Regions from separate parts of the Paenibacillus rhizovicinus genome, predicted to be linked through region 1. Evidence: a T-box and tRNA genes for the amino acid it is inferred to sense, from the RefSeq annotation. Region 1 holds a T-box; the other regions hold tRNA genes.
The links. A T-box is a leader RNA that pairs with one kind of tRNA and senses whether it is charged. The one in region 1 lies ahead of tyrS (tyrosine--tRNA ligase), so its partner is inferred to be a tRNA-Tyr.
Positions count from the first base shown of each region.

Region 2: it encodes a tRNA-Tyr, which carries the amino acid that the T-box ahead of tyrS (tyrosine--tRNA ligase) is inferred to sense. The anticodon was not compared.
Region 3: it encodes a tRNA-Tyr, which carries the amino acid that the T-box ahead of tyrS (tyrosine--tRNA ligase) is inferred to sense. The anticodon was not compared.

Region 1 covers NZ_CP048286.1:5,806,414-5,813,095, forward strand. Annotated here, with positions in the region: gene asd (aspartate-semialdehyde dehydrogenase) at 1-76, shown strand, start outside; gene GZH47_RS25840 (protein adenylyltransferase SelO) at 375-1,874, shown strand; T-box leader at 2,079-2,301, shown strand; gene tyrS (tyrosine--tRNA ligase) at 2,353-3,639, shown strand; gene GZH47_RS25850 (YwaF family protein) at 3,741-4,457, opposite strand; gene GZH47_RS25855 (copper amine oxidase N-terminal domain-containing protein) at 4,616-5,566, shown strand; gene GZH47_RS25860 (serine hydrolase domain-containing protein) at 5,647-6,682, opposite strand, start outside.
Region 2 covers NZ_CP048286.1:4,807,830-4,814,511, forward strand. Annotated here, with positions in the region: rRNA gene GZH47_RS21590 (23S ribosomal RNA) at 1-2,407, shown strand, start outside; tRNA gene GZH47_RS21595 (tRNA-Asn) at 2,498-2,573, shown strand; tRNA gene GZH47_RS21600 (tRNA-Ser) at 2,579-2,669, shown strand; tRNA gene GZH47_RS21605 (tRNA-Glu) at 2,675-2,749, shown strand; tRNA gene GZH47_RS21610 (tRNA-Val) at 2,829-2,904, shown strand; tRNA gene GZH47_RS21615 (tRNA-Met) at 2,932-3,008, shown strand; tRNA gene GZH47_RS21620 (tRNA-Asp) at 3,043-3,119, shown strand; tRNA gene GZH47_RS21625 (tRNA-Phe) at 3,134-3,209, shown strand; tRNA gene GZH47_RS21630 (tRNA-Thr) at 3,235-3,310, shown strand; tRNA gene GZH47_RS21635 (tRNA-Tyr) at 3,318-3,401, shown strand; tRNA gene GZH47_RS21640 (tRNA-Trp) at 3,411-3,484, shown strand; tRNA gene GZH47_RS21645 (tRNA-His) at 3,505-3,580, shown strand; tRNA gene GZH47_RS21650 (tRNA-Gln) at 3,609-3,684, shown strand; tRNA gene GZH47_RS21655 (tRNA-Gly) at 3,690-3,764, shown strand; tRNA gene GZH47_RS21660 (tRNA-Cys) at 3,775-3,848, shown strand; tRNA gene GZH47_RS21665 (tRNA-Arg) at 3,864-3,940, shown strand; tRNA gene GZH47_RS21670 (tRNA-Leu) at 3,950-4,031, shown strand; gene GZH47_RS21675 (hypothetical protein) at 4,167-4,331, shown strand; gene GZH47_RS21680 (LiaF transmembrane domain-containing protein) at 4,660-4,947, shown strand; gene GZH47_RS21685 (PspA/IM30 family protein) at 5,043-5,741, shown strand; gene GZH47_RS21690 (PspC domain-containing protein) at 5,738-6,238, shown strand; gene GZH47_RS21695 (PspA/IM30 family protein) at 6,241-6,682, shown strand, end outside.
Region 3 covers NZ_CP048286.1:3,242,224-3,248,905, forward strand. Annotated here, with positions in the region: gene GZH47_RS14380 (cellulase family glycosylhydrolase) at 1-984, opposite strand, end outside; gene GZH47_RS14385 (YfbR-like 5'-deoxynucleotidase) at 1,183-1,812, shown strand; gene GZH47_RS14390 (VOC family protein) at 1,978-2,373, shown strand; gene GZH47_RS14395 (alanine racemase) at 2,486-3,571, shown strand; gene GZH47_RS14400 (RidA family protein) at 3,618-4,082, shown strand; tRNA gene GZH47_RS14405 (tRNA-Gly) at 4,157-4,227, opposite strand; tRNA gene GZH47_RS14410 (tRNA-Pro) at 4,241-4,317, opposite strand; tRNA gene GZH47_RS14415 (tRNA-Cys) at 4,350-4,420, opposite strand; tRNA gene GZH47_RS14420 (tRNA-Gly) at 4,430-4,504, opposite strand; tRNA gene GZH47_RS14425 (tRNA-Leu) at 4,508-4,594, opposite strand; tRNA gene GZH47_RS14430 (tRNA-Leu) at 4,605-4,690, opposite strand; tRNA gene GZH47_RS14435 (tRNA-Lys) at 4,707-4,779, opposite strand; tRNA gene GZH47_RS14440 (tRNA-Gln) at 4,789-4,864, opposite strand; tRNA gene GZH47_RS14445 (tRNA-Tyr) at 4,872-4,955, opposite strand; tRNA gene GZH47_RS14450 (tRNA-Thr) at 4,963-5,038, opposite strand; tRNA gene GZH47_RS14455 (tRNA-Phe) at 5,061-5,136, opposite strand; tRNA gene GZH47_RS14460 (tRNA-Asp) at 5,151-5,227, opposite strand; tRNA gene GZH47_RS14465 (tRNA-Met) at 5,264-5,340, opposite strand; tRNA gene GZH47_RS14470 (tRNA-Val) at 5,367-5,442, opposite strand; tRNA gene GZH47_RS14475 (tRNA-Glu) at 5,519-5,593, opposite strand; tRNA gene GZH47_RS14480 (tRNA-Ser) at 5,617-5,707, opposite strand; tRNA gene GZH47_RS14485 (tRNA-Asn) at 5,713-5,788, opposite strand; tRNA gene GZH47_RS14490 (tRNA-Ala) at 5,806-5,881, opposite strand; tRNA gene GZH47_RS14495 (tRNA-Ile) at 5,895-5,971, opposite strand; rRNA gene GZH47_RS14500 (23S ribosomal RNA) at 6,088-6,682, opposite strand, start outside.

The DNA of each region.
Region 1 (6,682 bases):
GCTGCGCGGCGCGGCGGGCGGCGCGGTTCTGATCGCCGAGCTGCTCAAAGCAGAAGGCTACATTCAAGCGAAATAACTGCTAGCGCGAGCAGGCGAACAAGCAAGGAACGGAACGAATTCGACGAGAGCAGCAAGCATCCGGTATAGGAGCTTGCTGTTTTTGTTGTTGAGGCTTGCGCGGGAACGAGAACAAGGAAGCGGCATTCGGTGTGCCAAGGAGCGGGTTAAAGGGTATACTGTATATAACCTAACTATCTTAAACAAGCGCACGATCGCCATACAATACATTGTCAAAAGGAGATCCAATGACAGCGAACAATGCGAACGATGGAATGATGGATGACCATGAGACGAGTGATAGGAACGGCAATCCTATGAACGGCACGGACGGGATTGAAAATGAAATGGGCTGGCGCTTCGACAATAGCTATGCCCGCCTGCCGGAGATCTTCTATTCGAAGCAGCATCCGGCGCCGGCAAGCGCGCCGAAGCTGGCTGTGCTGAATGAAACGGTAGCGGCGTCGTTGGGATTGAACGTGCAATCGCTGCAGACCGAGGAAGGTACGGCGGTGTTCGCCGGCAACCGGATTCCCGCAGGCGCGCTGCCGCTCGCTCAAGCATACGCCGGGCATCAATTCGGGCATTTGAACATGCTCGGCGACGGCAGGGCCTTGCTGATCGGCGAGCAAATCACGCCTGACGGCGAGAGATTCGATATTCAGCTCAAAGGCTCGGGGCGGACGCCTTATTCCCGAGGCGGCGACGGCAGGGCGGCGCTTGGCCCGATGCTGCGCGAATACATCATCAGCGAAGCCATGCATGCGCTGGGCATTCCGACGACTCGCAGTCTAGCGGTGACGACGACAGGGGAGTCCATTTTCCGCGAAACGGAGCTGCCGGGCGCCGTTCTGACTCGCGTGGCGGCCAGCCATCTGCGCGTCGGCACGTTCGTGTTCGCTGCGGGGAGAGGAACGATCGACGAGCTGCGGGCGATGGCGGATTACGCATGGGAAAGGCATTTTGCCGGCGGTCAAGCGGGAGAGAACGCGAATGAGAACCAAGGCGGGAATCGATACTTGTCCCTGCTTCAGGAAGTCATTAAGCGTCAGGCGTCGCTGATCGCCAAGTGGCAGCTCGTTGGGTTTATTCACGGGGTGATGAATACCGACAACATGGCTATCAGCGGTGAGACGATCGATTACGGCCCTTGCGCGTTCATGGATGCCTACGATCCGGCTACGGTGTTCAGTTCGATCGACAGGCAAGGCCGCTATGCCTACGGCAATCAACCGCAGATCGGCGCATGGAATTTGGCGAGATTCGCCGAGACGCTGCTGCCCTTGCTGCATGACGACGAGGAGCAGGCCGTCAAGCTCGCCGAGGACGCGATCGCGGCATTCCCGGCAGCGTTTCACGCGCATTGGCTCGACGGGATGAGGGCCAAGCTGGGACTGTTGAACGAAGAGGCGGAGGATGAGGCGTTGATCGATGACCTGCTCGACATCATGCGGAAGCACCGGGCCGATTATACGAATACGTTCCGCGCATTAACGTTCGATGAGCCGGAGAATACCGCGATGTTCGGCACGTCGGGCTTTACGGAATGGCATGAGCGTTGGCAAACAAGACGCGGCCGGCAGCAGGCGCTGCATGCTTCATCGCAGCAGTTGATGCAGGCCAGCAATCCGGCGGTAATTCCGCGCAATCATCGGGTGGAAGAAGCGCTGGAGGCAGCGGCGGCGGGAGATTACGGCGTCATGGAACGGCTGCTCGCTGCGCTGGCGAATCCATTCGCGCATGCGCCCGAGCAGGAAGCTTATTGTTCGCTGCCTGACGATTCTTCCGCTCCGTATCGGACGTTCTGCGGAACCTGATTCCACGAAACGCTGCGGCTGGGGGATTTCTGCCTTATCCGGCTGGGGGGATTTCTGCCTTATGCGGCCGGCCGTCGCATGAGTTGACTTGTCCGGTTCTGCGGCTTGAAGACAGGGTTATCCAATATTTGAACCGTCCGGTCAACAGCGTAAATCTTGACAATCGCAGCCGTATTGAATAAAGTGTTGTCATTAGGATTCATTTTGTCAGCGTTGAAGGGCATTAGTAGTGTTCACCTCATGCTTCCAGAGAGCCGGCGGTTGGTGCAAGCCGGTACGTGAATGAACGCGAATTACAGCCTGGAGCTTCTTGTCCCGAAACTGCATGCTTGCAGAAGGGGCAGACGGCCGTCCGCCGTTATCGGGCAGAGTGGAAGATGCATGCGCATTTTCAATTAGGGTGGTACCGCGATGACTCGTCCCTGTCTTTGACAGGGCGGGTCTTTTTTGTTTTCACATTACGCTAGGGGGACTTGAAATGACGAAAGAAACCGTAATCGAGCATGTCGATCTGTTGGAGGATCTGGAATACCGCGGACTGGTGCATCAAGTGACCGACCGCGAGAATCTGAGCAAGAAGCTTCAAGAAGAGCAGCTTACGCTGTATTGCGGCTTTGATCCGACCGCGGACAGCCTGCATATCGGCAGCCTGCTTCCGATTTTGATTTTGCGCCGCTTCCAAAATGCCGGCCATGCGCCGATCGCGCTGGTAGGCGGAGGCACGGGCTTGATCGGCGATCCGAGCGGCCGTTCGTCGGAGCGCTCGCTCAATACATCGGATACGGTCGCGGAATGGACGAACAGCTTGAAACGCCAGCTCTCCACGTTCCTGGATTTCGATGCGGAAGGCAATGCCGCCAAGCTGGTCAGCAACTACGATTGGATTTCCCAACTGGACGTCATTTCGTTCTTGCGGGACGTCGGCAAAAACTTCACGGTGAATTACATGCTGGCGAAAGACTCGGTCGACTCGCGCTTGGCGAACGGAATCTCGTTCACGGAATTCAGCTACATGATTCTGCAAGCTTACGACTTCTGGAAGCTGCACCAAGAGCATGGCTGCCATCTCCAAGTCGGCGGCAGCGACCAATGGGGCAACATTACGGCGGGTCTGGATCTGATCGGGAAAATGGGCAGCAGCGGCGCTTTCGGACTGACGATGCCGCTCGTAACGAAGAGCGACGGGAAGAAGTTCGGTAAATCCGAGACGGGCGCCATCTGGTTGGATCGGAACAAAACGTCGGTGTACCACTTCTACCAGTTCTGGATGAATACGGACGATAGCGACGTCATCAAGTTTTTGAAATATTTCACGTTCCTGACCCGGCCGGAAATCGAAGCGCTCGAGGAAGAGCTGAAGCAGCAGCCGGAGAAACGCGCCGCGCAGCGCGAACTGGCTCGTCAAGTGACGAAGCTCGTACACGGTGAAGAAGCCGTCGAGAGCGCGGAGAAGATCACGCTGGCGTTGTTCTCCGGCGATATTACGAAGTTGACGGAAGCGGAGCTCGTGGAAGCCTTGCAAGGTTTGCCGACGACCGTTCTTGCCGCTCAAGAGGAGAAGCCGCTCATGGATCTGCTTATCGAAGCGGGCGTGGCTCCGTCTCGCCGTCAAGCTAGACAAGACATCGAAGGCAACGCGATCTCCGTGAACGGAGTCAAGCAAGCTGGCATGGAGACGGTCATTACCGCCGATCAGCGGCTTCACGGCAAATACATCGTGCTGCGCAAAGGGAAGAAGAATTATTTCCTCGTCCGATTCGAATAGTTCATTGGCGGAAGGCCGCCGCAACTTGCTTGCGGCGGCCTTCGCTGCGTCTGGAGGACTTTTCGTCGCCAATGCGTGATGAGGCGGACGGGCTGGCTCCGCTACCTCCGTTTGCGAAGAAGGAAGGGTACGTACATCAAGGAGAAGATGCCGACCGCTATGAACTCTTCCGTGATTAAATAGTACGGGTAAGACCCCAAGGCATCCAATAACGAAGCCGCTTCCGGCTTATGCTTGAGGAACATATAGTTGGCATCCAGCCAATAATCGACGCCGCCCACGAGAACGACGAGGATGTTCAGGAAGATCATCGTAATGCCGATGGATTTCCAGGTAGGACGATAGCGCTCGATCCATGTCATATAGAGCGGCGCTAGGATGATGGCCATATGCACGATGAAGAAGTGGAAGAATCGGAAATGGGGAAACGGATATACGAGATCGGGTGTAAGCATCGCTTGAATCGCGCCGCCAATGCCGGCGAACAACACGATCTGGTACAAAAGACGGCTGCGCGCGATCAGCATGACGATGGCAAGCATTTGCGAAATACTGCACAACTCAAGCGGCAGCGTATACCTCGCGTTCCATAAATCCTCCGTCGCGTACCACCAGAAGAGGAAGCACTCCGGTACGATCAAGCAGGCAAGAAGGCCGTAACGAATCGTCTGCTTCACGCTCGACCGTCTGCGAATTTCGTTTCGGAAGCGATACAGCATGCCGGCGAACGCGAGCAGGATCGCAAGTACGACAACATGCGAGGGAGAATAGGCAAGGAAGTGCTCCGAGATTCTCGGATTAATGAACGAGGCCATCATATCCCTCCCTTCAACGGCAGATCAGCTTGCCCGTTTTGAACATGCTGTATCCGGTTAATCATTCGGGCTTGCATTGGACAACGCCTTGCGGGCGGGATGGTGAAACAATCCTGTTGGCAGCGTCGTCCAACTTATCATAAAGGAGCGTGGATGAGATCATGAAGAAGATAGCATGCGCAACTGCTGCTGCTGCAAGTATGCTGGCTGTATCCGCCATAAGTTACGCCGCGGCCCCTTCCGGCATTGTTATTATGGGCAAGCCGATTCAGTCCGATGCTGCATGGATCGTTAAGAACGGGCGCGTATTGGTTCCGCTTCGTGCAGTTACGGAACCGCTGGGCATTACGGCAGCATGGAATGCGAAGTCGAAGACGGCGACCATCGGCAAATGGTCGGAAACGGTAAAGCTGACAGTCGGTCAATCGATCGCATCCTATGTAAAAGCCAATCAATATAACACGATGAAGCTCGATGCGTCCGTCACCCTCGTACACGATCGCGTATACGTTCCTTTACGTTTCTTGTCGCAGTTCTACGGATATCGCGTGGAAGCGCAAGCGGATACCGTGAACGTGACTTCGCCTTTTAGCCGGAACGAGCAGGATATCCTGCACCATGGAGATCTAGGCAAAGCAAGGCAGTTCGTCATGGCAAACGCTTGGAAGCATGCGCATTATGCCAAGCCGCCGATCGAGTACTTGAACGAAATCGAAGGTTTCGAAAGCACGTTTTTCTTCCCGCTCGGAGAAGCCAACCGTTTCTTCTTGATTTCAGATAGTATGGTCTCGTTCTATGAATTGCAGGGAGAGTTCTTCGTCATCACCTGGCAGGCGCAAATTCCCGTCGGGAAGAAGGACACGGACGAGCTGTTCATGGACAACCAGGTGACGAAGGCCACGGGTGCCAGACCCGTCATCGACGGGCCGATGTTCTTCTACCGAAAGAGCGGAATCGTGAACGTCACGAATACTACGGCAGGGACGATCGGCGCCGATGGCCGCAAGACGTTAATCGGAAGCAAAAGCGTCGTCGGCGACGAAGTGAAGGAACAATCGGGCTCATTGGCATTGACGCTGCCTGATGAAACCAGGGCTGAGCTTAATCCGTAATCCATAATCCTTAATCCTTAATCCATAATCCGTAATCCTTAATCCTTAATCCTTAATCCATAATCCGTAATCCTTAATTCTTAATCTCTAATCGTTTCGCCGAGAAGCCCGGCTAGAGCACGACGAAGATCGGAAGAGTCGGGAAACAGCTGCGCGGACAGCGTCAACAATCGCGCGCCTTCCGAGGCGTAACCGTTCTCCTTCAACATGGCGGCAATGAAGCCGTACTCGCCTTCCCATGAATAATAGCGTTCGTCATTCTTAATGCGTTCATGTTCTTGCATGGCGGAATCGATACCGTGGGAGGTCAAATGCTGCGCTAAATGATGCGCCATGGATTGTTTGAGCGTCGGAAAGTGTCCGGTTAACAGGAAATCGAGAATAGAAGAGCCGACGGTGAGCCAGCCATAATCTGCGTTTGCCATAACCGCGACTGCGATGCTTTTGTCGGGAAGCAGTACGAGGTGGCTCTGGAAGCCGGTATCCATGCCGGAATGCGATACCATCCGCTGGCCTTTGTACGTGCCGATGAACCAAGACAGCCCGATGTTTGCCGACTCCTCTCCATGGCCGGTCGCAGCATAAGAGGTCCATAATTCGTCGTAGCTTTCTTGCGTTAGAAGCGCTTGGCCATCAGCGGTAATGCCTTTATTCAAGTGGACGATTGCATAGCGGCACATATCCTCGACATGGGCGTACATCGTGGAGCTAGGCCCGTGGGCGCGATGATAAGGGAAAACGTCGCTTACTTTGCCTCCATAGCCATGCTGCAGACTAAGCACGTGAGGAGCCGCTAGGCGATCGTCCGCTTCCGATTTCAAATAAGTGCTTTCCCGCATCAAGGCGGGTTCGAATATCCGTTCTTTCATATACTGCTCAAAACTTGTCCCTGAGCGCTTCGCGATAATATCCCCCAGAATTTCATAGCCGATATTGCTGTATGCATAGTTCTCGCCAGGTTCGCTTAACAAGGAGCGTGGCCGAAGGCTCCTGACGTATCTCTCCAAGCTTTGATCATCGTATTGGGGGCGATCCCATTCGTAATCCTCTTCATCGGGCATGCCCGAAGTATGGTTCAATAATTGACGGACCGTGATTAGCCGGAATCTGTCGTCC
Region 2 (6,682 bases), 1.0 Mb from region 1:
GGTGAAAAGCACCGCGGAAGCGGAGTGAAACAGAACCTGAAACCGTGCGCTTACAAAAAGTCAGAGCCCTCTATATGGGTGATGGCGTGCCTTTTGTAGAATGAACCGGCGAGTTACGTTCCCATGCAAGGTTAAGGTGAAGAGCCGGAGCCGCAGCGAAAGCGAGTCTGAATAGGGCGACATAGTATGTGGACGTAGACCCGAAACCGTGTGATCTACCCCTGTCCAGGGTGAAGGTGCGGTAACACGCACTGGAGGCCCGAACCCACGAATGTTGAAAAATTCGGGGATGAGGTGGGGGTAGCGGAGAAATTCCAATCGAACTCGGAGATAGCTGGTTCTCCCCGAAATAGCTTTAGGGCTAGCCTCGGAGTAAGAGTCGTGGAGGTAGAGCACTGATTGGGTGCGGGGCCCGCCAAGGGTTACCAAGTCCAGTCAAACTCCGAATGCCATGTACTTATATCCGGGAGTCAGACAGTGAGTGCTAAGATCCATTGTCAAGAGGGAAACAGCCCAGACCATCAGCTAAGGTCCCCAAGTGTGTGTTAAGTGGGAAAGGATGTGGAGTTGCAAAGACAACCAGGATGTTGGCTTAGAAGCAGCCACCATTTAAAGAGTGCGTAATAGCTCACTGGTCGAGTGACTCTGCGCCGAAAATGTAACGGGGCTAAACACACCACCGAAGCTATGGCTTGATGCGTATGCATCAGGGGTAGGGGAGCGTTGAATGTACGTTGAAGTCAGACCGTAAGGACTGGTGGAGCGCATTCAAGTGAGAATGCCGGTATGAGTAACGAAAAGACAAGTGAGAATCTTGTCCGCCGTAAGACTAAGGATTCCTGAGGAAGGCTCGTCCGCTCAGGGTAAGTCGGGACCTAAGGCGAGGCCGAAAGGCGTAGTCGAAGGACAACAGGTTGATATTCCTGTACCACCGTAAGCCGTTACGAGCAATGGGGTGACGCAGAAGGATAGTGACGCGGACTGATGGATGTCCGTCCAAGCAGTGAGGCTGATGTGTAGGCAAATCCGCACATCGATAAGGCTGGGCTGTGATGGGGAGCGAAAATTGCAGTAGCGAAGGTCATGAGTTCAGGCTGCCAAGAAAAGCCTCTAGCCAGGTGAAGGTGCCCGTACCGCAAACCGACACAGGTAGTCGAGCAGAGTATGCTAAGGCGCTCGGAAGAACTCTCGTTAAGGAACTCGGCAAAATGACCCCGTAACTTCGGGAGAAGGGTGCCTCGGTAGGGTGAATAGCCCGAGGGGGCCGCAGTGAAAAGGCCCAAGCGACTGTTTAGCAAAAACACAGGTCTGTGCGAAGCCGTAAGGCGAAGTATACGGGCTGACGCCTGCCCGGTGCTGGAAGGTTAAGGGGAGTGGTTAGCCGCAAGGCGAAGCTATGAACCGAAGCCCCAGTAAACGGCGGCCGTAACTATAACGGTCCTAAGGTAGCGAAATTCCTTGTCAGGTAAATTCTGACCCGCACGAATGGCGTAACGACTTGGGCGCTGTCTCAACGAGAGATCCGGTGAAATTTTAATACCTGTGAAGATGCAGGTTACCCGCGACAAGACGGAAAGACCCCATGGAGCTTTACTGCAGCTTGATATTGGACTTTGGTACGATCTGTACAGGATAGGTGGGAGCCTTAGAAATCGGAGCGCCAGCTTCGATGGAGGCATCGTTGGGATACCACCCTGATCGTATCGGAGTTCTAACCTGGTACCGTAATCCGGTACAGGGACCGTGTCAGGTGGGCAGTTTGACTGGGGCGGTCGCCTCCTAAAATGTAACGGAGGCGCCCAAAGGTTCCCTCAGAATGGTTGGAAATCATTCGTAGCGTGCAAAGGCATAAGGGAGCTTGACTGCGAGACCTACAAGTCGAGCAGGGACGAAAGTCGGGCTTAGTGATCCGGTGGTACCGCATGGAAGGGCCATCGCTCAACGGATAAAAGCTACCCTGGGGATAACAGGCTTATCTCCCCCAAGAGTCCACATCGACGGGGAGGTTTGGCACCTCGATGTCGGCTCATCGCATCCTGGGGCTGAAGTAGGTCCCAAGGGTTGGGCTGTTCGCCCATTAAAGCGGTACGCGAGCTGGGTTCAGAACGTCGTGAGACAGTTCGGTCCCTATCTGTCGTGGGCGTAGGAAATTTGAGAGGAGCTGTCCTTAGTACGAGAGGACCGGGATGGACGCACCGCTGGTGTACCAGTTGTTCCGCCAGGAGCATCGCTGGGTAGCCAAGTGCGGACGGGATAAGCGCTGAAAGCATCTAAGCGTGAAGCCCCCCTCAAGATGAGATTTCCCAGTATGTAAGACCCCTTGAAGACGACGAGGTTGATAGGTTCGAGGTGGAAGCGCAGCAATGCGTGGAGCTGACGAATACTAATCGGTCGAGGGCTTATCCAAGAACATGCTCTTTAGCTAAGCTAAGCAAGAAACCTTCGCAAAAGTTCGTATCCAGTTTTCAGGGTGTAAGTTGCCCGAATAACATACTGTTCCCTGATAGCTCAGTTGGTAGAGCACTCGACTGTTAATCGAGTTGTCACAGGTTCGAGTCCTGTTCGGGGAGCCATTTCTGGAGAGCTGTCCGAGTGGTCGAAGGAGCACGATTGGAAATCGTGTAGGCGCTAACCGCGTCTCGAGGGTTCGAATCCCTCGCTCTCCGCCAGATACGGCCCGTTGGTCAAGTGGTTAAGACACCTCCCTTTCACGGAGGTAACAGGGGTTCGAGTCCCCTACGGGTCACCAATTTCTCTAAAAATTCTTCAAAAAATGACTTGCAATGAGCATAGTAAATGAGTTATAGTATTACTTGTCGCTCAAACATGGAGGCTTAGCTCAGCTGGGAGAGCATCTGCCTTACAAGCAGAGGGTCGGCGGTTCGATCCCGTCAGCCTCCACCATAATTGCATAGCAATGATTTCTAATGACGCGGGGTGGAGCAGCCCGGTAGCTCGTCGGGCTCATAACCCGAAGGCCGCAGGTTCAAATCCTGCCCCCGCAACCAATTATCTTCGGTGTCTTACCGAGAATTATAATGTGGAGCCGTGGTGTAGTGGCCCAACATGCCTGCCTGTCACGCAGGAGACCGCGGGTTCGAATCCCGTCGGCTCCGCCATTATAACCAAGTAAGGCTCGGTAGCTCAGTTGGTAGAGCAGAGGACTGAAAATCCTCGTGTCGGCGGTTCGATTCCGTCCCGAGCCACCATTTAAGACAAGCAATAAGTTAATATGCCGGTGTAGCTCAGTTGGTAGAGCAACTGACTTGTAATCAGTAGGTCGTGGGTTCGACTCCTATCGCCGGCACCATTTTCATGGAGGATTAGCGAAGTGGCCAAACGCGGGAGACTGTAAATCTCTTCCTCACGGTTCGGTGGTTCGAATCCATCATCCTCCACCACTTTTTTATAGGGGCATAGTTTAAGGGTAGAACAGCGGTCTCCAAAACCGTTAGTGTGGGTTCAATTCCTGCTGCCCCTGCCAATTTCAAATAGTTATATATGGCGATCGTGGCGAAGTGGTTAACGCACCGGTTTGTGGATCCGGCATTCGTGGGTTCAATTCCCATCGGTCGCCCCATTTTAACTATAAGTATGAAATTAAATGTTGGGGATTAGCCAAGCGGTAAGGCAACGGACTTTGACTCCGTCATTCCCTAGGTTCGAATCCTAGATCCCCAGCCATTTACGCGGAAGTGGCTCAGCGGTAGAGCATCGCCTTGCCAAGGCGAGGGTCGCGGGTTCGATTCCCGTCTTCCGCTCCATTCTTCATCTGGCGCCATAGCCAAGTGGTAAGGCAGAGCTCTGCAAAAGCTTTACCCCCAGTTCGAGTCTGGGTGGCGCCTCCACAACTTCATTAATTTGTGCCCTTAGCTCAGCTGGATAGAGCGTTTGACTACGAATCAAAAGGTCAGGAGTTCGAATCTCTTAGGGCACGCCAACAAAAAATGCCGGCGTGGCGGAATGGCAGACGCGCGCGACTCAAAATCGTGAGGGAAACCGTGGAGGTTCGAGTCCTCTCGCCGGCACCACTTTTACAATGAATAACGAAAACATAGACGCTGATTGGACATAGTCCAGTCGGCGTTTTTTCGTTTATAGTGTTGTTCAACTTCTCGGCGCTTTGTACATATACATCTGTAAACGATGTTGAGGAGAGGATGCCGATGACCGACTTCGAAGAAAGACTGATTGCCGTATTGAAAGACATCAAAAGCGAATTAAGTATGGTGAGTAAGCGGTTGGACTCCATTTCCGATCATATCGATGATTCGAGAAGAAGCTTGGATGTATTGAATGAGTTAGTACAGGTAATTGCTTATTCGGATTGACGTGCTGAAGTACGTGGATTAGGAAAATCGCTTATTCAAGCCTGTTGGATCACTGATCTTGCAGGCTTTTTGTCATCTCTACTTATATCTTCATCAGAACTACACCGGAGAAGCGGATAATGTGATAGGCTGCGTATGAAAGCGGCAGTTCAGTCTGAGGGTCTGTAGAGTCCCCGCCTGAGGTCTAGGGTGAAATACCGTCGCGGGTCCGTTTTGAAGAATGCGAAAACAACCTACAATAAGGACATAAGCAAGAAACGAAACATCAGCAACGCAAAGCACGTAATGAGCTAGTAAGATTGATCGAATTGAGAGGCGGTGACATAACATGAACGGAAAAAATGCACTTGGCGCGGTTTTGGTTGTTTTTGGCGGATTGATGGTGATGAAGTTTCTTGGCATTCACCTCGGTTGGATCGTTGGACTTCTGATGCCTTTCATCCTGATTGGTCTTGGCGTTGTCGGGGTTAGAAACGACAGCAAAGTAATCGGCTCGATCCTGATCGTCGTAGGCGGCTTGATGCTTCTCCCGAAACTCTTCGGCTTGTTCTCGCTTCTGCTTGCGATCGTATTGATCGTATGGGGCGTGGCGATGTTTAAAGGAAAGCGAATTTAATCTATCACCTGGTTTGAATCGCAGTAATGACGGTAAAAGACATTTCGGATAAGCCGCAATAATCGTTAACGTTCGGAACGAAGGAGGATCAAGCAATGAGCATTTTGCGAAGAGTGAGGGACATGACGGCTGCGACGTTGAACGAGCGGCTGGAGAAGGCCGAGGATCCCGTTAAGCTGATCGATCAGTTTCTATGGTCGACGCGGGAGGAAATCATTCAGGCCGAGAAATTGTATCAACAGTGCGCAGGACACGGCAACCATTTGAAAACGCAATGGCTGCAAGCGGAGCAATTGAAAGAAAAACGCGAACAGCAAGCCATCATCGCGTTGAAAGCAGGCGAAGAGCATGTTGCCCGCATCGCTCTGATGGAGAAAGCGTCAAGCGAAGAGCGCGCCGCTCAGTACCGCGAGTTGTATGAACAAGCCGCTCAAAGCATCAGAGAGCTGGAAGAACAGCTTCGCGAGCTTCGCAGCGAGTATCAGAGCGTTTACGATAAGCGGGAGTATTTTGCGGCACGGATGGAGTCGCTTCGGCTGCAACAGCGATTGAACGAGCGTTACACGCAAAATGGCGTTTTCAACTCTGCGCCAGGTCAGCAATCCTCCGGGATATTCCGCAGGCTGGACGACCGAATCAGCGACATGGAGCTGGAGGCTCGCAGTCTCCGCGACCTGCGCAAGGCAGGACAGGATTGGGTTACTAGTGCAGGACAGTCGGTACAAAATGTGATTGAGCGCGAAATGGAGCAATTGAAGCGCAAACTGCAGCAGGAAGGATGGAAATCGCAATGAAGAAGCTGTATCGATCGCGACGCGACAAAAAGTTGTTCGGCCTCTGCGGCGGACTTGCCGAGTTGTTGAATGTAGATGCGACGCTGGTGCGGATTCTGCTGATCGTCGTCACGGTCTTTACGAGCGGCGCATTGATTGTTGTTTATATATTAGCGGGCTTGGTCGTGCCTAAGAATCCGTATGAGTTTGGCGGAGGCTACGGATCGGGTCAAGGCGGATACGGCGGCGGTTGGAACAACCAAAACCATGGACCGTATAACGGTGGCAATCCATATGGCAATTCCCAAGGCTTTGGGCAAAGCGGAAGCTCCTATGGCAGTTCTTACGGAACGCCGTCCCAGCCAGGACCGTCGTGGCAGAAACCGCCTGCCCAAACGCAGGCGCATGCTTCGACAAACATAGATGCAATGATGGAAGATTTGGAGAAACGCGCCCTGAAGAAAGAAATTGAAGAGCTTCGCGCAAAACTGGCCAAACACGAGAAGGGAGATGTTTAACAATGAGTATTTTCAAACGAATGAAAGATATGACGAAAGCATCCGTTCACGAGCTGTTGGATAAAATGGAAGATCCGGTCGTTATGCTGAATCAATATCTGCGCGACATGGAGGCTGAGATCCATGCGGCCGAACTGACGGTCGCGAAACAAATGGCTAACGAGCGCCGCATGCTGCAGCGTTTGGAGGAAGCGTCAAGAAGCGGCGCTGACCGCGAGGCGAAAGCCGAGACTGCGCTTCGTGCCGGTCAGGAAGAGCTGGCGCGCAAACTGCTGGAGGAGAAAATCTTCTTCGACCAGAAGACGGCCGAATTCACGGATCTGCACGGAAGCGCGAAGTCGCAGGCCGAAGAGCTGATGAATCAGCTGCACGGCATGAAAGACGAGTACTATCAGCTTCGCAACAAACGCAACGAGCTTGCAGCCCGCGCCCAAATGGCGAAGG
Region 3 (6,682 bases), 2.6 Mb from region 1:
GTACGTTATATATTCAAAGAATTTAAGGACTTCTCCGTGCTCGATCGTTTGAAGCGACTTATCGAAGCCGAGGAGACCGAATTCGCCTACGATGACGGGAATTCCTTTGACCGACAGCGTATCGTAGACACGGTCGAAGGTGTTGACAAGGTCGGTTTGCGCTTCGTTCGCGAATGTCGTCACCCCCGCGACATTAACGCTGAACTGCCAATAGCCATAGTAATGGAACGTTGCGATGAGGTTCTTGTCCTTCAAGCTCTCAATCGTCTTGAGCAGCTCCTCGAGCCTGTCGCTCTGCGCAGCCGAGGCCGCGATGGTGGGCAGTACGAGCGGGCGCTGCGCGTTATGGCCGCCGGATGCGCGAACCAGGTGAACGAACGCCGTATTCAACTCGCCCAGCATTTCAAAATAAACAGGCGAGTCCTTATTCCAATCGTCGGAGAAGCGCGGCTCGTTCACGCTTTCGAACATAAGCTTCTCGGAGTAGTTCTTGAAATGCGCAGCTACCTGCGTCCAGATCGCCTTGAACCGAGCCAGTACCTCGTCGTGCTGCGTCTCCATATTCATGATCCAGCTGGAATCATGATGAATGTTGACGATGACGTAGAGCCCGGCATCGAGCGACCAGTCCACCACTTCTTGAATACGCGACATGAAAGCAGGATCGATCGTATAATCCGGCTCCGTTCCCAGCCGCTCCTGCCACGTCACGGGAAGGCGAATGCTCTTGAAGCCTGCGGCGGCAATGGAATCGATTAATTCCTTCGTGACGACCGGATTCCCCCAGGCCGTCTCGTCGCCCCCGGTGGCATCGAATGTATTGCCCAGGTTCCAGCCGGGCTGCATCGCATCCACGGTAGTCTGCAGCGGGGTTTTTTTCGTCGATGCGGCAGCCGGTGCCGCGGCTGCGCGTTCCGCATACATGGGGAGCAGCGCGAACGAACATAGAATAAGCGAGAGGATGAATGGTGCTAGACGTTTCATAAACAGCGGCTCCCTTCTCCAACCATGAATGTATTCGCTTACAATGGTTTAAGTGTAACGCCTTGGGCGCGATTTTGGAAGGTGACTTCTGTCATTTAATTGGCAGCTGCGAATTAATGATCCGCTAATAATCGGCCTTTATACTTGACCTACGGCGGCAGCAAGCCAACCTTCATCCAAGAAAGGAATCGAGGCTCTATGGGCATTCACGCTTATTTCCAATCGCTGACCGATTTAGAGCGCATCATTCGTTGTCCCGGCAAATTCAAATTTCAGGAGCACAGCGTTGCCGAGCATTCGTGGAAAGTCGTCCAGTATGCCAAGACGCTGGCCGATATCGAAGAAAGCCACGGCATCGCCGTCGACTGGAAGAAGCTCTACGAAATCACGAGCAGTCACGACTACGGCGAGATTTTCATCGGGGATATCAAAACGCCCGTCAAGCATTATTCCCTGGAGCTTCGCTCGATGCTGCAGCAGGTCGAGGAAGGCATGGTGGCGCATTTCATCGACGAGCATATTCCCGAGGCGTTCAAGCCGATCTTCCGCAAGCAGCTGCGCGAAGGGAAAGACGATTCCGTCGAAGGGCAAATTCTCGAAGTCGCCGATAAAATGGATCAGATCTACGAAGCGTTCGCCGAGCTGCAGAAAGGGAATTCCGAGCAGGAGTTCATCGTCATGTACCGCCATGCGTTAATTAAGATCAAAGGCATCCGGCTGCACTGCGTCGATTATTTCCTGCAGCATATCTTACCGGACTTGGTCAGCGAAGGTGCCCGCTCTCCGATCGACATCGAACGGATCACGAGGGAGGCGCTTGCCGCCTAATCTCTTCATTGCACGACGCCCAGCCAAAGCAAGCCTGAGGCCGGCGTCTTTCGTTTTCGCCGCGTGCACTCACGACCTTAAATTTCGATCGCCGTATATAAACCTAGCAGGAAAGGAGAACCTAATAACAGAAAGTGATAGAAAGCCAAAACACAGGAGGCTGTTATGGGAAGATTGGTTCATTTCGAAATTCATGTCGACGACATGGAGCGTGCGAAGAAGTTTTATGGCGAGGTATTCGGATGGACGTTCGAGGACTGGAGCAATTATGCCGGCATGCCCTATTACGGGGCTACGACGGGAGACGCGAACGAGATGGGAATCAACGGCGCTCTGGTGAAGCGTCAAGGTCCTCCCCCGCAGCCCGGACAGGCCATGAATGGGTATGCGTGTACGATGGGGGTCGGTGACTACGATGCTGCCGAAGCCAAGATCCTCGCTCTCGGAGGCCAGCTCGCACTGCCAAAATATGCGCTGCCGGGGATGGCGTGGCAAGGGTACTACCTGGATACGGAAGGGAATATCTTCGGTATTCATCAGCCTGACGAGAACGCCAAATAGCATTAGCTATGCTTAATCGTGCATAACGTAATTATAAGCCCGGCCTCCCGTGGCCGGGCTTGCATGCGCAATCGCATACAGGACTTGTCCCAATAAAGGAGGCTGAGCCGTATTGGAGACGCCATGTTTAATCATCGATGCGAAGCGAACGAGGAACAACATCGAACGGATGGCTGCGCGCGCGAAAGCATTGAACGTGCAGCTAAGGCCCCATGCCAAGACCCATAAGCTCCCCTCGCTTGCCGCGGAACAGATTGCCGCAGGCGCGGTCGGCATCACGACGGCCAAGGTCTCCGAAGCCGAAGTGATGGCACGGCACGGCATCGGGGATATTTTTATCGCGTATCCGCTGGTCACGCGGAGCAAAATCGAACGGGCCATCAAGCTCTCTCGCCAAATCCGGTTAATCGTCGGTACCGACAGCTACGAAGGGGCGCTGCGTCTGTCCGAAGCAGCCGAGCAGCAAGGCGTTGTCCTCGAGGTCCGTCTGGAAATCGATACCGGACTCAAGCGCACAGGCGTGCTGCGCGAGCATGCCCAAGAGCTCGCTTCCCTCATTCATAAGCTGTCCCATCTGCGGCTTCAAGGCATCTTCACCTTCCGCGGGCCGCTGCTTGACGGCAGGTCCACGCTTGAACTGGAACGCGCAGGCATCGAAGAAGGGACATGGATGGTGCAGCTCGCCGACGAAATGAGGGCCCTGGGCATTCCCGTCGCCGATGTCAGCGTCGGTTCGACGCCTACCGGCTTATATGCCGCAACGGTCAAAGGCGTAACCGAGATCCGTCCCGGCACTTATATCTTTAATGACGCGATGCAAACGAAGCTTGGCGTATCGACTTGGGAGGATTGCGCCGGATCGATTTTGGCTACAGTCATCAGCAGACCCAGCCCGGATTATGCAGTCATCGACGGCGGAAGCAAGACGTTCGCTACAGACGTGCAGCCGAATACGGAGCCGCTGCTGCTGCATGGTTTTGGCCATGTGGTTGAACTTCCGGAGGCGGTATTGGAGCGGATGACCGAGGAACACGGCATGCTGCGGCTGCTTCCCCATCACGAGCTGAAGGTCGGCGACCAGATACATATCATCCCGAATCATATCTGCAGCACGCTGAACCTGCACAACAAACTATACTGGGCCGAAGCCGGCCGATTCGATGAGCGGCCGATCTTGGCCCGCGGAATGCTTGAATAGCCATGCTAGCTCGTTTATCAGCTTGGATTGGGAGGAGAACGAAACCATGTCCGTTATCGAGAACCGATTGAAAGAACTCGGCATCGAGCTTCCTGCCGTCGGCAAGCCCAAATTCAGCTACATCCCCGCAAACCAAACCGGCAACCTGCTCTATCTCTCCGGTCAGGACTGCCGCATTGACGGCGTGTTGATGTTTGAGGGCAAGCTTGGCAGCGAGCTCACCATTGAACAAGGGCAGCAAGCGGCGCGTCAAGTCATCATTAACTGCCTCGCCGTCATGAAACATCATCTCGGCGATCTCGATCGTGTCGTCAAAATCGTCAAAATGCTCGCCTTCGTCAACAGCGCCCCGGGGTTCGCCGATCAGCCTTACGTCGTCAACGGCGCTTCCGATTTCCTAATCGACGTCTTCGGCGAGAACGGCCGGCACGCGCGATCCGCGATCGGTACGAGCGAGCTGCCCTTTCACACGCCCGTAGAAATCGAACTTATCGTAGAGATACGCGACTAGTCCCATCGAACCCGTTAGCAGCCAAAAAAGAGGCCTTTATCCGTTAGGATACAAGGCCTCTTATCATTAAGGTAAGCGGGTGATGGGAATCGAACCCACGCCATCAGCTTGGGAAGCTGAAGTTCTGCCATTGAACTACACCCGCAATCAAGCAGATATGGTCGGGATGACACGATTTGAACATGCGACCCCCTGGTCCCAAACCAGGTGCTCTACCAAGCTGAGCTACATCCCGTGAACAAAAGCAAATTCAAAACGAAACAGCCAAGGCGCCACCCAGATTCGAACTGGGGGTGAAGCTTTTGCAGAGCTTTGCCTTACCACTTGGCTATGGCGCCATACAAAAATGGAGCGGAAGACGGGAATCGAACCCGCGACCCTCGCCTTGGCAAGGCGATGCTCTACCGCTGAGCCACTTCCGCAATTGGTGCGGTCAAGAGGACTCGAACCTCCACGTCATTGCTGACACTAGAACCTGAATCTAGCGCGTCTGCCAATTCCGCCATGACCGCAAATATGTAATGGTGCGGTTGATGGGACTCGAACCCATACGCCCAGTGGGCACTACCCCCTCAAGATAGCGTGTCTGCCAATTCCACCACAACCGCATAAAACAAGGAAAAGTGAGTCATGTAGGATTCGAACCTACGACACCCTGATTAAAAGTCAGGTGCTCTACCAACTGAGCTAATGACTCAAACTAAAATGGCTGGGGATCTAGGATTCGAACCTAGGGAATGACGGAGTCAAAGTCCGTTGCCTTACCGCTTGGCTAATCCCCAATAAAAATGGTGGAGGATGATGGATTCGAACCACCGAACCGTGAGGAAGAGATTTACAGTCTCCCGCGTTTGGCCACTTCGCTAATCCTCCATGAAAATGGTGCCGGCGATAGGAGTCGAACCCACGACCTACTGATTACAAGTCAGTTGCTCTACCAACTGAGCTACACCGGCATATGTTGTTGCTTGTCTTAAATGGTGGCTCGGGACGGAATCGAACCGCCGACACGAGGATTTTCAGTCCTCTGCTCTACCGACTGAGCTACCGAGCCTTACTTGGTTATAATGGCGGAGCCGACGGGATTCGAACCCGCGGTCTCCTGCGTGACAGGCAGGCATGTTGGGCCACTACACCACGGCTCCACATTATAATTTCTCGGTAAGACACCGAAAGTAAATTGGTTGCGGGGGCAGGATTTGAACCTGCGGCCTTCGGGTTATGAGCCCGACGAGCTACCGGGCTGCTCCACCCCGCGTCATTTCAAGCCTTGCTATGCATTTATGGTGGAGGCTGACGGGATCGAACCGCCGACCCTCTGCTTGTAAGGCAGATGCTCTCCCAGCTGAGCTAAGCCTCCATAATGTTTAACCCCGGGTTCCCCGAAAAGTACTCGGATTAACCTGCAGCGCATTACTTCACTTTTGGGGGTAAATTGGTGACCCGTAGGGGACTCGAACCCCTGTTACCTCCGTGAAAGGGAGGTGTCTTAACCACTTGACCAACGGGCCTTGAACAAGAATAAGAAGAGTTCTGGCGGAGAGCGAGGGATTCGAACCCTCGAGACGCGGTTAGCGCCTACACGATTTCCAATCGTGCTCCTTCGACCACTCGGACAGCTCTCCAGAAATGGCTCCCCGAACAGGACTCGAACCTGTGACAACTCGATTAACAGTCGAGTGCTCTACCAACTGAGCTATCAGGGAATAGGTGAAACAAGTATTGGTGGAGCCAAGCGGGATCGAACCGCTGACCTCCTGCTTGCAAGGCAGGCGCTCTCCCAGCTGAGCTATGGCCCCGTAAAGGAAGATATGGTTGGCCTTAGTGGACTCGAACCACCGACCTCACCCTTATCAGGGGTGCGCTCTAACCAGCTGAGCTAAAGGCCAATAAAAAACCCACTGCAAGGTGGGATACTCTTTAAATGGTCATAGAGATAACACCTTGAAAACTGGATACGAAATCATTGCAGAACATTTAGCTGGTTGTCTCTGGGTAGAGACGTTAGGATAAGCCCTCGACCGATTAGTATTCGTCAGCTCCACGCATTGCTGCGCTTCCACCTCGAACCTATCAACCTCGTCGTCTTCAAGGGGTCTTACATACTGGGAAATCTCATCTTGAGGGGGGCTTCACGCTTAGATGCTTTCAGCGCTTATCCCGTCCGCACTTGGCTACCCAGCGATGCTCCTGGCGGAACAACTGGTACACCAGCGGTGCGTCCATCCCGGTCCTCTCGTACTAAGGACAGCTCCTCTCAAATTTCCTACGCCCACGACAGATAGGGACCGAACTGTCTCACGACGTTCTGAACCCAGCTCGCGTACCGCTTTAATGGGCGAACAGCCCAACCCTTGGGACCTACTTCAGCCCCAGGATGCGATGAGCCGACATCGAGGTGCCAAACCTCCCCGTCGATGTGGACTCTTGGGGGAGATAAGCCTGTTATCCCCAGGGTAGCTTTTATCCGTTGAGCGATGGCCCTTCCATGCGGTACCACCGGATCACTAAGCCCGACTTTCGTCCCTGCTCGACTTGTAGGTCTCGCAGTCAAGCTCCCTTATGCCTTTGCACGCTACGAATGATTTCCAACCATTCTG